One region of the Shewanella sp. 10N.286.52.B9 genome, then DNA from elsewhere that is predicted to be linked to it. Evidence: riboswitches for the same ligand, from Rfam matches in the RefSeq annotation. Region 1 holds a riboswitch; the other holds the start of a gene.
The links. Region 1 has a riboswitch for lysine ahead of BCU91_RS08740 (Na+/H+ antiporter NhaC family protein). Riboswitches for the same ligand answer to the same signal wherever they lie in the genome.
Positions count from the first base shown of each region.

Region 2: another riboswitch for lysine. It lies ahead of lysC (lysine-sensitive aspartokinase 3); the one in region 1 lies ahead of BCU91_RS08740 (Na+/H+ antiporter NhaC family protein).

Region 1 is NZ_MCTY01000159.1:203-6,557, reverse strand. It holds gene BCU91_RS08745 (M3 family metallopeptidase) at 1-1,968, shown strand, start outside; gene BCU91_RS08740 (Na+/H+ antiporter NhaC family protein) at 2,424-3,980, opposite strand; lysine riboswitch at 4,058-4,278, opposite strand; gene BCU91_RS08735 (FAD-binding protein) at 4,688-5,611, opposite strand; gene BCU91_RS08730 (electron transfer flavoprotein subunit beta/FixA family protein) at 5,614-6,355, opposite strand, start outside.
Region 2 is NZ_MCTY01000125.1:18,285-24,639, forward strand. It holds gene BCU91_RS07470 (site-2 protease family protein) at 1-735, shown strand, start outside; gene BCU91_RS07475 (succinylglutamate desuccinylase/aspartoacylase family protein) at 888-2,036, opposite strand; gene lysC (lysine-sensitive aspartokinase 3) at 2,054-3,403, opposite strand; lysine riboswitch at 3,652-3,828, opposite strand; gene BCU91_RS07485 (DUF3293 domain-containing protein) at 4,229-4,666, opposite strand; gene arcA (two-component system response regulator ArcA) at 5,370-6,086, shown strand; gene BCU91_RS07495 (S9 family peptidase) at 6,281-6,355, opposite strand, start outside.

The sequences.
Region 1 (6,355 bases):
AATGAGCACTTCTTACCTGCGCTTGAGCAAGGTATCAATGAGCATTACCAGCAAATCTTGGTTATTGCTAACAATCCAGCGCCTGCAACCTTTGAAAATACCATTGTTGCCATGGAAAAAAGCGGTGAACTATTAGGCCGTACATCGAAGGTTTTTTATAATTTAACCGGTTCAACAAGTAACCCTGAGCTACGTAAAATACAGGGCATTATGGCGCCTAAAATGGCAGCCCACTCTGACAACATTAATTTAAATGCTGCACTTTTTAGCCGCATTGAACAGATTTATAACAGCCGTGAAGGCTTAGAAATTAGCCCTGAAGCAAAACGCTTAATTGAAGTTTATCATCAACGTTTTGTTCTAGCGGGCGCTAAACTAACAGAAGCGCAAAAACAGCAAATTCGTGTATTGAATGAAGAGCAGTCAACCTTGACTAACGAATTCTCACAGCGACTAATGCGCTTAAGTAAAGAAATCGCCGTAGTCGTTGAGGATGAGTCAGAGCTTGCGGGTTTATCAGCAACCGCCATTAAATCAGCAGCCATTGATGCCAGTGCAGCAGGCCATGAAGGTAAATACTTACTTAGCATTACCAACACCACTCGTCAGCCTGTATTAGCCCAACTAGACAACCGTCAGTTACGTCAACAAGTATGGCAAGCATCTGCTAACCGCGGTTTAACGGGTGACAATGAAACCGCTTCTTTAGTGGCTCGTTTAGCGCAACTACGTGCCGAAAAAGCCCAATTACTGGGTTATGACAGTTGGGCAGATTACCGCTTAGCGCCACAAATGGCCAAAACCCCAGATGCGGTTTATAAGATGTTTGGCTCAATGGTGCCTGCTGTAGTTGAAAACACCCAAAAAGAAGCCGCAGACATACAAGCAATGATCACCAAAATGGGCGGCGACTTTACCCTTGAACCATGGGATTGGGCTTATTATGCCGAGCGTGTACGTAAAGAAAAATTTGATTTAGATGAGGCATCAATTAAGCCTTATTTTGAATTTAATCGTGTACTGGAAGATGGCGTGTTTTTCACTCTTAAAGAATTGTATGGCGTGACCTTAACACCAAGACCTGATCTGCCTGTTTATCACCCTGATGTAAAAGCGTATGAAATGTTTGATGAAGATGGCAGCAGTATGGCTATCTTTTATGCTGATTACTTTTCTCGTGAAGGTAAACGTGGCGGCGCTTGGATGAACTCGTTTGTGGGTCAGTCTGAGTTATTAAACAACAAGCCTGTGGTAGTTAATGTGATGAACATTAAGAAAGCCCCTGAAGGTCAGCCAACATTTGTGAGCTACAGTGAAGTCACCACCATGTTCCATGAAATGGGCCATGGTACCCACGGTATGTTCTCAAAAGTTACTTACCCATCACTTGCGGGTACCTCAGTATCACGTGACTTTGTAGAGTTCCCATCGACATTTGAAGAAGACTGGGCAGCGCACCCTAAAGTGCTGGCTAACTATGCTAAGCACTATGAAACAGGCGAAGTCATTCCTGAGGCACTACTAGAAAAATTACTTGAGTCTCGCAGCTTTAATCAAGGGTTTGACACCTTAGAGTATATGGCGGCAGCACTAGTTGATTTAGAGTGGCATTCACTTGCTGCTGATGTGCCATTACAAGATGTGGCGAGCTTTGAAGCAAGCGCCCTGAAAAAACACGGTGTTGACATTAAAGCGGTACCACCTCGTTACCGCTCAAGCTATTTTGCTCACGCTTTCCCGGGCGGCTACTCTGCAAGTTATTACGCTTACATGTGGAGTGAAATCCTTGCAGCTGATGCCTTTGCTTACGTACAAACTCAAGGCGGTCTAAACCGTGAAATTGGGATGAAGTATCGCAAAACCATTCGTGAAGTGGGTAACTCAGTACCACCAATGGATGCGTATAAAGCCTTCAGAGGTCAAGAGCCGACGACTGATGCATTACTTGAGCGTCGTGGTTTAAACTAACGCTATTAGAACCTTGTGGCTTAACATCATTTAAGTTTGGTTAAAGCTAATTTTATTTAGCACTTAAACTTAAATCCTAAAAATGCCGCTCATTTGAGCGGCATTTTTTTATCTCAATTTTCACCTAGATCCGAGTACGCTGATTAGCAGTACCTGTTAATCCCTATAATTGCTAACCCTTGCACTCACCATTGGCAGAAACAGTCATTCACTCACAGTGCTAATCGCTGCTTCTCTTCGCTAACAATAACTGCTGCATAAACAAAACATGTGAGCTTAAACCTTTGAGGTTCACTCTAGTGATTCGACTTAGATATTTAGCTTATATATACCACTTTATTATGCAGCCTTGATTTTAAAACATAAAAAATACCGCTCATCTGAGCGGCATTTTCATACAAGTTAGCTATATCTAAAGTTCGCGATAAGCTTAAATCAAACCGAGTTAGCTTACGCTATTTAGTGATCAACTTCAGTCCAATAACGCTTAATACAAATAGCACACTACAGGTGACCAAGCCCATGGCCACTGACGCGGTAAAACCTAATACACCGTAGCCAATAATACTAATGACCGCCACGATTAACGCATAAGGTAATTGCGTCATTACGTGATCGATATGGTGACAACTCGCCCCCGTTGACGACAAGATAGTGGTATCTGAAATCGGTGAACAATGATCGCCAAATACTGCACCAGATAACACGGCTGCAAGCATAGGTAACATCATAGTGCTATCACTGCCCATCGCCATATCAGCTGCAATTGGCAACATGATACCGAAGGTACCCCAGCTGGTGCCGGTTGCAAATGCGGTTAGGCCTGCTAATAAAAATAATACTGCAGGTAGCATCGCAAATGGAATATTGCCTGTGGCTAAACTGGCCATGTATTTACCGGTTTCAAGGTTGCCAATAACCGTTGAAATCGTCCAAGCAAATAACAAAATATAAATGGCAGGTAGCATTGATTTAGCGCCAAGTTTGATGCCAGTGAACACCATAGGCAGAGCAATTTTTTGCTTCACAGTTAATACTAAGGTGACCGCTAACCCCACCAGTGAACCGTAAAATAGTGACGAGCTCACTTCAGTATTTTCAAATGCTCCTAAAATGCTAAAAGGTAAATCATTAGCTGATAATGCATCAGCGCCTGACGCCACCATGAAATAGAAGGTTGCCGCAACTAACACTAATATAGGTAAGAATAAGCCAATGATTTTACCGGTTTCCGCTTCTGGTAAATCGGCTGTGGCTCCTGGTGGTAAGCCTTTAGATTCGTCGAACAACTCACCCTTTTGGGCATTTTGTTCATGCTTACGCATTGGGCCAATATCTAAACCAAATAACGCCACACACACCAATAATAATAATGCAAAAATGGCATAAAAGTTCATTGGGATCATTTGCAGGAACACACTTAAATGCCCTGTATCAGCAAAGCCATGAGCCGTTAAAATCCCGCCGATCAGGGCGATAATGTACGCCCCCCAGCTTGAAACAGGCGAGATAACACAAATTGGTGCCGCTGTTGAATCCAATAAGTAGGCTAATTTAGCCCGTGAAATGTGGTAACGGTCGGTGATTGGACGTGCAATAGATCCCACCACAATACTGTTAAAGTAGTCATCAATAAACACTACAACACCAAGGAAGATAGTCATCAACTTGGCATCACGTTTATTGCGAATACGTTGATGAGCCCAATCAGCAAAGGCGCGAGCTGAACCACTTACCGTGATTAATGCCGTGATCATGCCCAAAATCACCAAGAAACCTAAAATTTGTAGGTTCCATGAATTGAGCGCGCCATCATCCCAAACTAGACCCGTGACGGTAGTCAGTAAATTTGAGGCTGCAGCGCTAACTGAAAAATCACCGAGTAAAAACACCCCGGTGATAATACCTAAGCCCAATGAAAGTAAGACTCGGCGAGTTAATACTGCGAGCAAAATAGCCACTACTGGTGGCAAAAGCGAGAGAGCCGAATCGGCGTAACTTGTTATCATCATTTCTTATAATTTCTTCGTTGAGTACGAATGGAGAATAACTGATAAGGCAAGTTTACGTTGAATACGTAAACGAAATTCTTTTCAGTAGCACTCCACAGTAATATCAATATCGTTGTCGATATATATTCTTCTACCCTTTCGGATAGAAATTACCATGACAGTGCAGTCCCTTTCGGTAACTGCCCCAATAAATGGTTTTGATAGAATCCATTTACTTCGGCACTAAATCCTTTCCGAATAAGTTATTGGCATCACCCAACTCACCCGTACTGATACTTAATGCACCTCTACTTATGCTAACAACAGAAAGGCTCTGTATATCAACACCCCATCATACAAACATAAGCAGTAGCATCATTGCCAGATAAAACTTGATTATCTTGTGATATATAACATCACAACTAAAACCGCGCACATTGACGCAGCACCAGTGTAACCTTTTATTAGCAAGGGTTCATATTTAACGCAGTGGTAATTTTTGCTCACTGATAGAACAGCACCGCAAATAACAACGCATTAGTATAAATTGGCAGCAACTATCTACGGAACATTAAAAAAGGCTTTTACCTCTCGGTAAAAGCCTTTTAGTGCCGTTTTTTATTAGTGGATATTAACTCACTAAAAAACTAGCGTAGCCATAATCCTATTATAAAGAGCATTATTTAGGACTCTTATTTAGGGCTCTAATTAAGGGCTCTAATTAAGGACTATAGCAAATTAGTTAGCTCAGGGATCGCTTCAAACAAATCAGCTTCCAGACCATAATCTGCAACCTGGAAAATCGGCGCTTCAGGATCTTTGTTGATTGCCACAATGACTTTAGAGTCTTTCATACCAGCAAGATGCTGAATAGCCCCTGAGATACCTACAGCAATATACAAATCAGGTGCGACAATTTTACCAGTTTGACCTACTTGTAAATCATTCGGTACAAAGCCAGCATCAACAGCTGCGCGCGAAGCACCAACAGCAGCAGTTAATTTATCAGCAAGCGCTTCTAAAATAGCAAAGTTCTCACCACTGCCCATACCGCGGCCGCCGGAAACAATCACCCCAGCACTGCCAAGCTCTGGACGCTCTGATTCAGTTAATGTTTGCGAAACAAATTCTGCCGCTGCTGTGGCAACAAAATCAACCATAACCGCTTCTGCACTGCCGTCATTGGTTGCGGCATCAAAAGCACTGGTTCGTACTGTTAGCACTTTAACCGCATCTAAACTTTGCACTGTCGCTAATGCCGAACCGGCATAAACAGGACGCACGAAGGTATCTGGGCTTACAACTTCAATCACTTCAGAAATTTGCGCCACATCTAATAACGCCGCGACTCGTGGCAGGGTATCTTTACCGACACTGCTAGCCGCAGAAATAATATGTTCGTAATCACCTGCAAGGTTAACCACTAACTGTGAAAGGTTTTCTGCTAGTTGCGCTTGATACACAGCATTATCAGCAACTAATACCTTGCTTACGCCTGTTAATGCTTGCGCTGCGGTAACTGCTGCAGCGCAATCACTACCAGCAACTAACACATGCACATCACCACCAATGGCAACCGCTGCGCTTACTGCTTTAGCGGTATCTAATTTTAAGCTTGCGTTATCATGTTCAGCTAATACTAAAATAGTCATAATTAGATCACCTTCGCTTCATTTTTTAACTTTTCAACTAATTCAGCCACTGAATTCACCATGATGCCAGCTTTACGCTCAGCTGGAGGGGTGACTTTTATAATGGTTTGATGTGCTTTTAAGCTTACGCCTAAATCATCAATTGAAAGTGTCTCTAATGGCTTACGCTTAGCTTTCATAATATTAGGTAATGATGCGTAACGAGGTTCATTTAAACGTAAATCAACCGTAACCACCGCTGGTAATGGCATTTTTATTGTTTGTAAGCCGCCGTCAATCTCACGGGTTACTTCTGCACTGTCTGCCGTTAATGTTAGCTCTGATGCAAACGTTGCTTGAGGCATATTCGTTAATGCAGCTAGCATTTGACCGGTTTGGTTATTGTCGCCATCAATAGATTGCTTACCAAATATCACTAATTCTGCTTGTTCTTTTTCTTGAACCGCTTTTAAAATTTTAGCAATCGATAACGGCACTAACTCGTCATCAGTCAGGACATGAATAGCACGGTCGGCACCAAGCGCCATCGAGGTACGTAATTGTTCTTGAGCATTTTTAGCTCCAATAGTGACCACAACAATTTCCGTAACACTTCCTGCTTCTTTCAATCTTACAGCTTCTTCAACTGCAATTTCACAGAATGGGTTTAACGCCATTTTCAAATTAGCAGTATCAACATTTGTGTTGTCAGCGTTTACTCTGACCTTCACATTTGCATCGACTACGCGCTTTACAGGCACCAAT
Region 2 (6,355 bases), on a different contig from region 1:
CTAGGTTTTAAGTTACTTAAAAGCGCCAAAGTGATTAAAGCCATGCTCGCTGCAGCCAGTGTGGCGGCCTACTCTTGGCTATTTTCAATTGAGTTTGCTTTAGCCTTGATTGCCTGTTTGGTTATCCATGAATATGGTCATATCAAAGCAATGAAACACTTTGGCATGAAAACCAAAGGGATTTATTTGATCCCATTTATGGGCGGCCTTGCTGTTAGTGACGAGCGTATTAATACCCGTTGGCAGAACGTGGTGATCTCTATTATGGGGCCGACTTTTGGCCTGTTTATGTCCATCGGCTGTATGCTGGCTTATTGGCTGACGGGTAATATCTTTTTTGTCGGACTGGCCAGCTTTAACGCCCTATTAAACCTCTTTAATTTATTGCCGATACTGCCTTTAGATGGTGGTCATATTTTAAAAAGTATCACCTTTTCGATGAATAGCATGGTGGGTCTAATCGCCTGTATCGCAGGCGCAGCCGCTGGGGTATTCATTAGCTACAGCCTTGGACTGGCATTACTGGGCTTCTTATTATTAATTGGCAGTCTTGAGATTGTATTTGAATGGAAAAGCCGTCATCAAAGTCATTTATTGCCCCTTGACCGTTATGGGCAAATCTTCTCGACCTTGTGGTACTTCATTACGGTTGGCTTACTGATTGCTATTATTTGGTATTTTGCTGCATCTGGCGATGAAATGCTGTCGATGCCATTAGAAATATTAAGAAGCTAGTCAAATAAATAGCAGTGCTTAACATCAACTAAGCTAGCAAGAACTAAGCCTGAGAGAACTAAGCCTGAGAGAACTAAGTCCGTAAAAACTAAGCCCGTAAGAACTAGCTACGGGCTTAACTTGCTGAAAAAAAATTAACTTATCTATTTAGCTTATGGAATTTCAAATACCTTAGTCATGACTTTATACAGCTCAGTGCCTTGATGGACTGAAGCTGAAGCAAAATGCAGCACTGGCACGCAATCTATCGGCAAACTCACCGAAGTGACGGCATTATCACTGCCGTACTGATCTAACCTTAATAAGGTCACTAAAGGCTCGCCAGCAGCTAACGGCTCACCAACCGCTGCGCAGTATTCCACTAAACCCGCTTTAGGGGCATGAAACTTTTTATAATCCTTTAAGTAACAGCCCCAGCGTTTCATGCTGGCAGGAGCAACATGCTCTTTGATCACTCCCCGATGGCTCAAATAGGCCAAAATACCTAGGGCATCATTTTTAGCATCTGCCATATCAATACGTTCTTGGCTTGCTAGCTCTAAGGTAAAAGCCGCCACAGGCACATCGAATACGCGCCCTTTTAACGCTGCATATTCAGTTAATTGCCACCATGGACAAAAAACCGCTTCATCCATGGCGCCGCCAAATTCATTGGGGATAATTAACGATAAGGGGATCGAGAAAAACGCGGCTGCGGCTGCATCATACTCAGGGCAATAAAGGTGCTTTGCAGATTTAGGCCCGGTATGTAAATCAAGCACGATATCAGCGCCATGGGCCATATGTTGTAATGTCACAGCTAAGCGATGCCCGGTACTAATACCCCAAAGGTTGGCTAAACGTTGCTGGCAATTATTGACTAAGGTTTGCCTAAAAGCACTAAACAAGTCCTTGTCGGCAAAGTGTTGATGCTCAGTGAACCAGCTCGCAATATCAAGTGACTGATCATAATACTCTCGGTTCCAATTCACCCCAGTGATAGGATCAAATCGCCCTAAGGTAAACTCGCCACTTTTTTGATTAATGCCTAAAGGGTTGGCTAATGGCACGCAGTGAATATCGCCTAATACAGTGTAGTCTTGCAGTAAAGTCATCAGCTGATGTATCACCGCATTACCCTGCACTTCAGCCCCATGAACATTGGCCTGAATATAAACACTGGGCGCGGCGTCATCTGAGCCTTTAAAGCTAAACAGTGGCGCCGTTAACGCTTGGCCTGTGGCAAGCTCTCCCACTTCAACCCGAGACATGGTGGCTGAATAATCGTTAGCCTGTTCTGTAATTGAATTCACTGATGTCATACCTGCCACGTTAGCAATTATTCAAATAAGTTTTGGTGCAGAGAGTTAACCACATCTGCGGCTTCAGATTCAGCGACGAGAACACATAAGTTATGTGGGCTAGCCCCTTGGCAAATCATGCGCACATTATGCTGTTCAAGTACCCCAAAAACTCGGCTGCAAATACCTGCTGTTGACGCTATTTGATTACCAATAATCGCCACTAAAGCTAATTTATCTTCCACTCTTACACGGCAATTTTGTGATAGTTCTTGCAGTAATGACTCGCTTAATAACCCCTGCCCGCTGGAGTCAGAACCGGTTTTATCAAGCGTTAGTGACACATTAACTTCTGAGGTGGTAATCAAATCAACTGAAATTTTATGCTTAGCAAGCGTGGCAAAGGTGTGCGCTAAAAAGCCCTGAGCATGGAGCATTTGTAAGCTATGCAGGTTTAATAAAGTTTGATCGCGTCTTAGAGCCACAGCTCGATAAACCGGGGCATCTTCTACTTGATGACGGATCCAAGTTCCACCTTGTTCAGGTGCTTTACTGGAACCAACAAACACCTGAATTTGTTGACGCACGGCCGGTAAAATCGTCGCAGGGTGTAATACTTTAGCGCCAAAGGTAGCCATCTCAGCCGCTTCATTAAAGCTAATTTCAGCGATAGGTCTCGCATTAGGCGCTAAACGTGGGTCAGTGGTATAAATTCCGGCCACATCAGTCCAAATCTCTACCGCATCTGCTTTTAAGGCTTCAGCTAATAACGCAGCTGAATAATCACTGCCGCCACGGCCTAAGGTGGTGGTGTTGCCTGCTTCATCAGCGCCAATAAAACCTTGAGTCACGATCACTTGCTGAGCCAATAACGGCTGTAAATGCTCCGCGCCTAGGAGCGCAATTTGCTCAATTTGCGGCTCTGCTTTACCAAAATGGCTATCGGTTCTTAATACTTGGCGCACATCAAATGAACTTGATGGCGTGCCTTTTTGGCGAATAACCGCAGAGAACAATAATGATGAACATTGCTCACCCATGGATAACAGCTCATCAATGATGGCTTTGCTTCTATCGAGCACTAACTTATCACTAAGCACTGCCATTCTGCTTAATAGCTTATCAATCGTAGCAGCTACATCTTGTGGACGCGCCAGCTTATCAACAATGTCATATTGAATTTTAGCAATTTGAGTGACTAAACTTAAGCGGCGTTGGTCGTTCACATTGGCTTGAGTTAACTCAACCAGTAAATTAGTGACACCGCTAGAAGCACTAACAACAACGACGCGGGTATTGGCATTGGCTAAAATAATGTCCGCACAGCGGTTCATGGCGTCAAAATCAGCAACTGAGGTGCCACCGAACTTAGCAACAACTAAACTCATGCTGATACCTCCACGACATTCGCAGACGAACTTTTACTAGACAAAGTTTTAGTAGACAAAGTTTTAGCAGACAAACTTTGACTAAACATACTTTCAGTAGACATGGACTGAGTAGACATAAACTGCGTACACAGTATTGGAACAACTTGAAATTTAATACGTAAAAACATGATTACACTCCGAACTTACTTCGTTCGAAGAGCCTGGTGCAGTGATAACGCACCCTTAAAGAAGGGAAACAGCAATCTTTCACCAGAAGCTCTCCACCAAATAATAGGTGACAATCGCTAGGATTCAACCTAAACGACCGATACCGAATGCCAACCAAACATACCAGTACCTCGGCGCTAATCTCCCTCATAAGCTGTCATAGGAATTGGTTTTCCTCGAACTTACTACCTAGCTAACGCTCCTCTTCTGTTTCTTCCCACAGGAAGAGCATGAAAATACCAATAAATAACAACTCAAGTCAATTGGGATATGCCATAAAATCGTCAAATAACACAATACGTAAATAGAGACACTGAGCTAAATATAATGCCATTTAAGGTATTATTTAAATTTCACATAAAAAAACGATATAAAACAACAGTAATATAAAACTAAAAATCATTTTACCTAATATAGAGCCGATGTAATACTAGGCGGTCTACCAACCAAACTACGCAATTAATCAGCACTTGTTAACTATAAGGCTTCAAAAGTATAAAAATAAGCATATATCTTAGAACTGCACAAAAAAATCAATAAAAAAAAGCACTTACTTAAGTGCCTGATAAAAAATATTTACTTACTGATACATATGTCGTGAAAGTGCTCTTGATGTTACTCATCATGCAAATCAGGTAATTCACTAACCAAAACCGTCCGTTGACCAAACTCGCCAATTAACACTTCCTTGTCAGGTGCTTCACCACAGGCAAGTAATGACAACACCCCATTATCAACATAGTAAATAGCGAGCTGTTTAAACTCTCGGCCTAACGCTAACGCTTGGTCTTTTTCTATAAAGACTGCCCAACTTTTTTCCATATGAGATAAGTCTGGCGCCGCGCCAATTAAGCAACGATAGGGGCTATTAAATTGCTGAATTTTCCGTTGAAGTCGCCTATCTAACAAACGGTTTTGACACGGATTCAATTGGCTGCCTAAGGGATTATGGGCGGTGACAATGGCGAAGGGGACAGCGTAAGAAAGGCGCTGAGTAAGTAGAAATTGGGTCCCTTGATACTTAAACCAAAGGTTATCTATTGAATTATTCATCATTTATTTTTCTCAATTAAGACCAATTCAGTGTAGCAAACCAAGACTTGGACCAACACCCTGTGTGATGTAAGTCACAAGAACAATAATTATATTTGACTTAAAAATCATAAGCTTACACCAAAAAGCATTTTTGTAACAAATCTTCCCCGTAAATTTGTTAACATTTCATTTGTTAACAAATGCCTAAAACGAGTACAATATCTCACACTAGCTAGATTTTGCTACATAACGCTAAGTTGTGACACAAGCGACTACATTTACTGAAATTAAATCTTGGTAAAGTGTTCAAGCTTTTAAAATGTGTTCTACATTTTAAAAGACTGAATATAAATGTAGGACAAAATTAGGTTGCGAAGGAACTTTAATCAGCAATTTAATCTCTTAGTTTATATGAATCATCGGTTTTACAGATATTTTGACAGGTTGTGAGCTTACTCAAGCTCAGCATACGATCTGAATATTGATTTTTTATGATCAAAATTTACGTCACGTATAACTCTTTTATAGAAGTGCGATAAATATTAGTGCCTTAAACTGGTTTATATAATGTAGTTAGTCATGAAGCGTGTTTTGTTCAGGGCAGACATAGATAAACACCTATCGTGAATTTATAAATTATCGGCGTTTTCTTAGCTATATAACGCCACAGCCCTAGTGCAACATGACTAGAATCGAATTGTTTTTAATTTAGGTAAATGACATGCAAAACCCACACATTCTTATTGTTGAAGATGAAGCTGTAACCCGTAATACTCTACGTAGTATTTTTGAAGCCGAAGGGTATGTAGTAACTGAAGCAAACGATGGCGCAGAAATGCATAAAGCCATGCAGGATAATAAGATTAATCTTGTTGTTATGGATATCAACCTTCCTGGTAAAAACGGTTTATTATTAGCCCGTGAACTTCGTGAAATTAATAACATTGGCCTTATTTTCCTTACTGGCCGTGATAACGAAGTTGATAAGATCCTTGGTTTAGAAATTGGCGCTGATGACTACATCACTAAGCCATTTAACCCACGTGAATTAACTATCCGTGCTCGTAACCTATTAACTCGTGTAAACAGCGCTGGCGCTGAAACCGAAGAAAAAGGTTCAGTTGAGTTTTACCGTTTCAACGGTTGGAGCTTAGAAATCAACAGCCGTTCTTTAGTTAGCCCACAAGGTGAGTCTTACAAATTACCTCGCAGTGAATTCCGTGCGATGCTTCACTTTGTAGAAAACCCAGGCAAAATCTTAACTCGTGCAGACTTGTTAATGAAAATGACTGGCCGTGAGCTTAAGCCACATGACCGTACTGTTGACGTGACTATCCGTCGTATCCGTAAGCACTTCGAAAGCTTACCAGACACGCCAGAAATCATCGCAACTATCCACGGTGAAGGTTACCGTTTTTGTGGTAACTTAGAAGATTAATTTCGTCTGCAATTAATGTGCTTATTTGATTAAGCTCATTGGGTAGCAAATGAAAATAAAAGCCAAGTCAGTGACTTGGCTTTTTTATGGGCTATTAAAAATGAACTATCACTCATGGACGATAACAAGTGATCTATAACTAATGGGCTATTATTGCTAACCCATTACCTATTACCCATTTGCTATAAACAGCGCTACTTAAGCTCGCGTTCTAAAAAGGCAGCTAAGGATTTATACAAATGATTCCTCACCTTTTCACCGCGCATAGA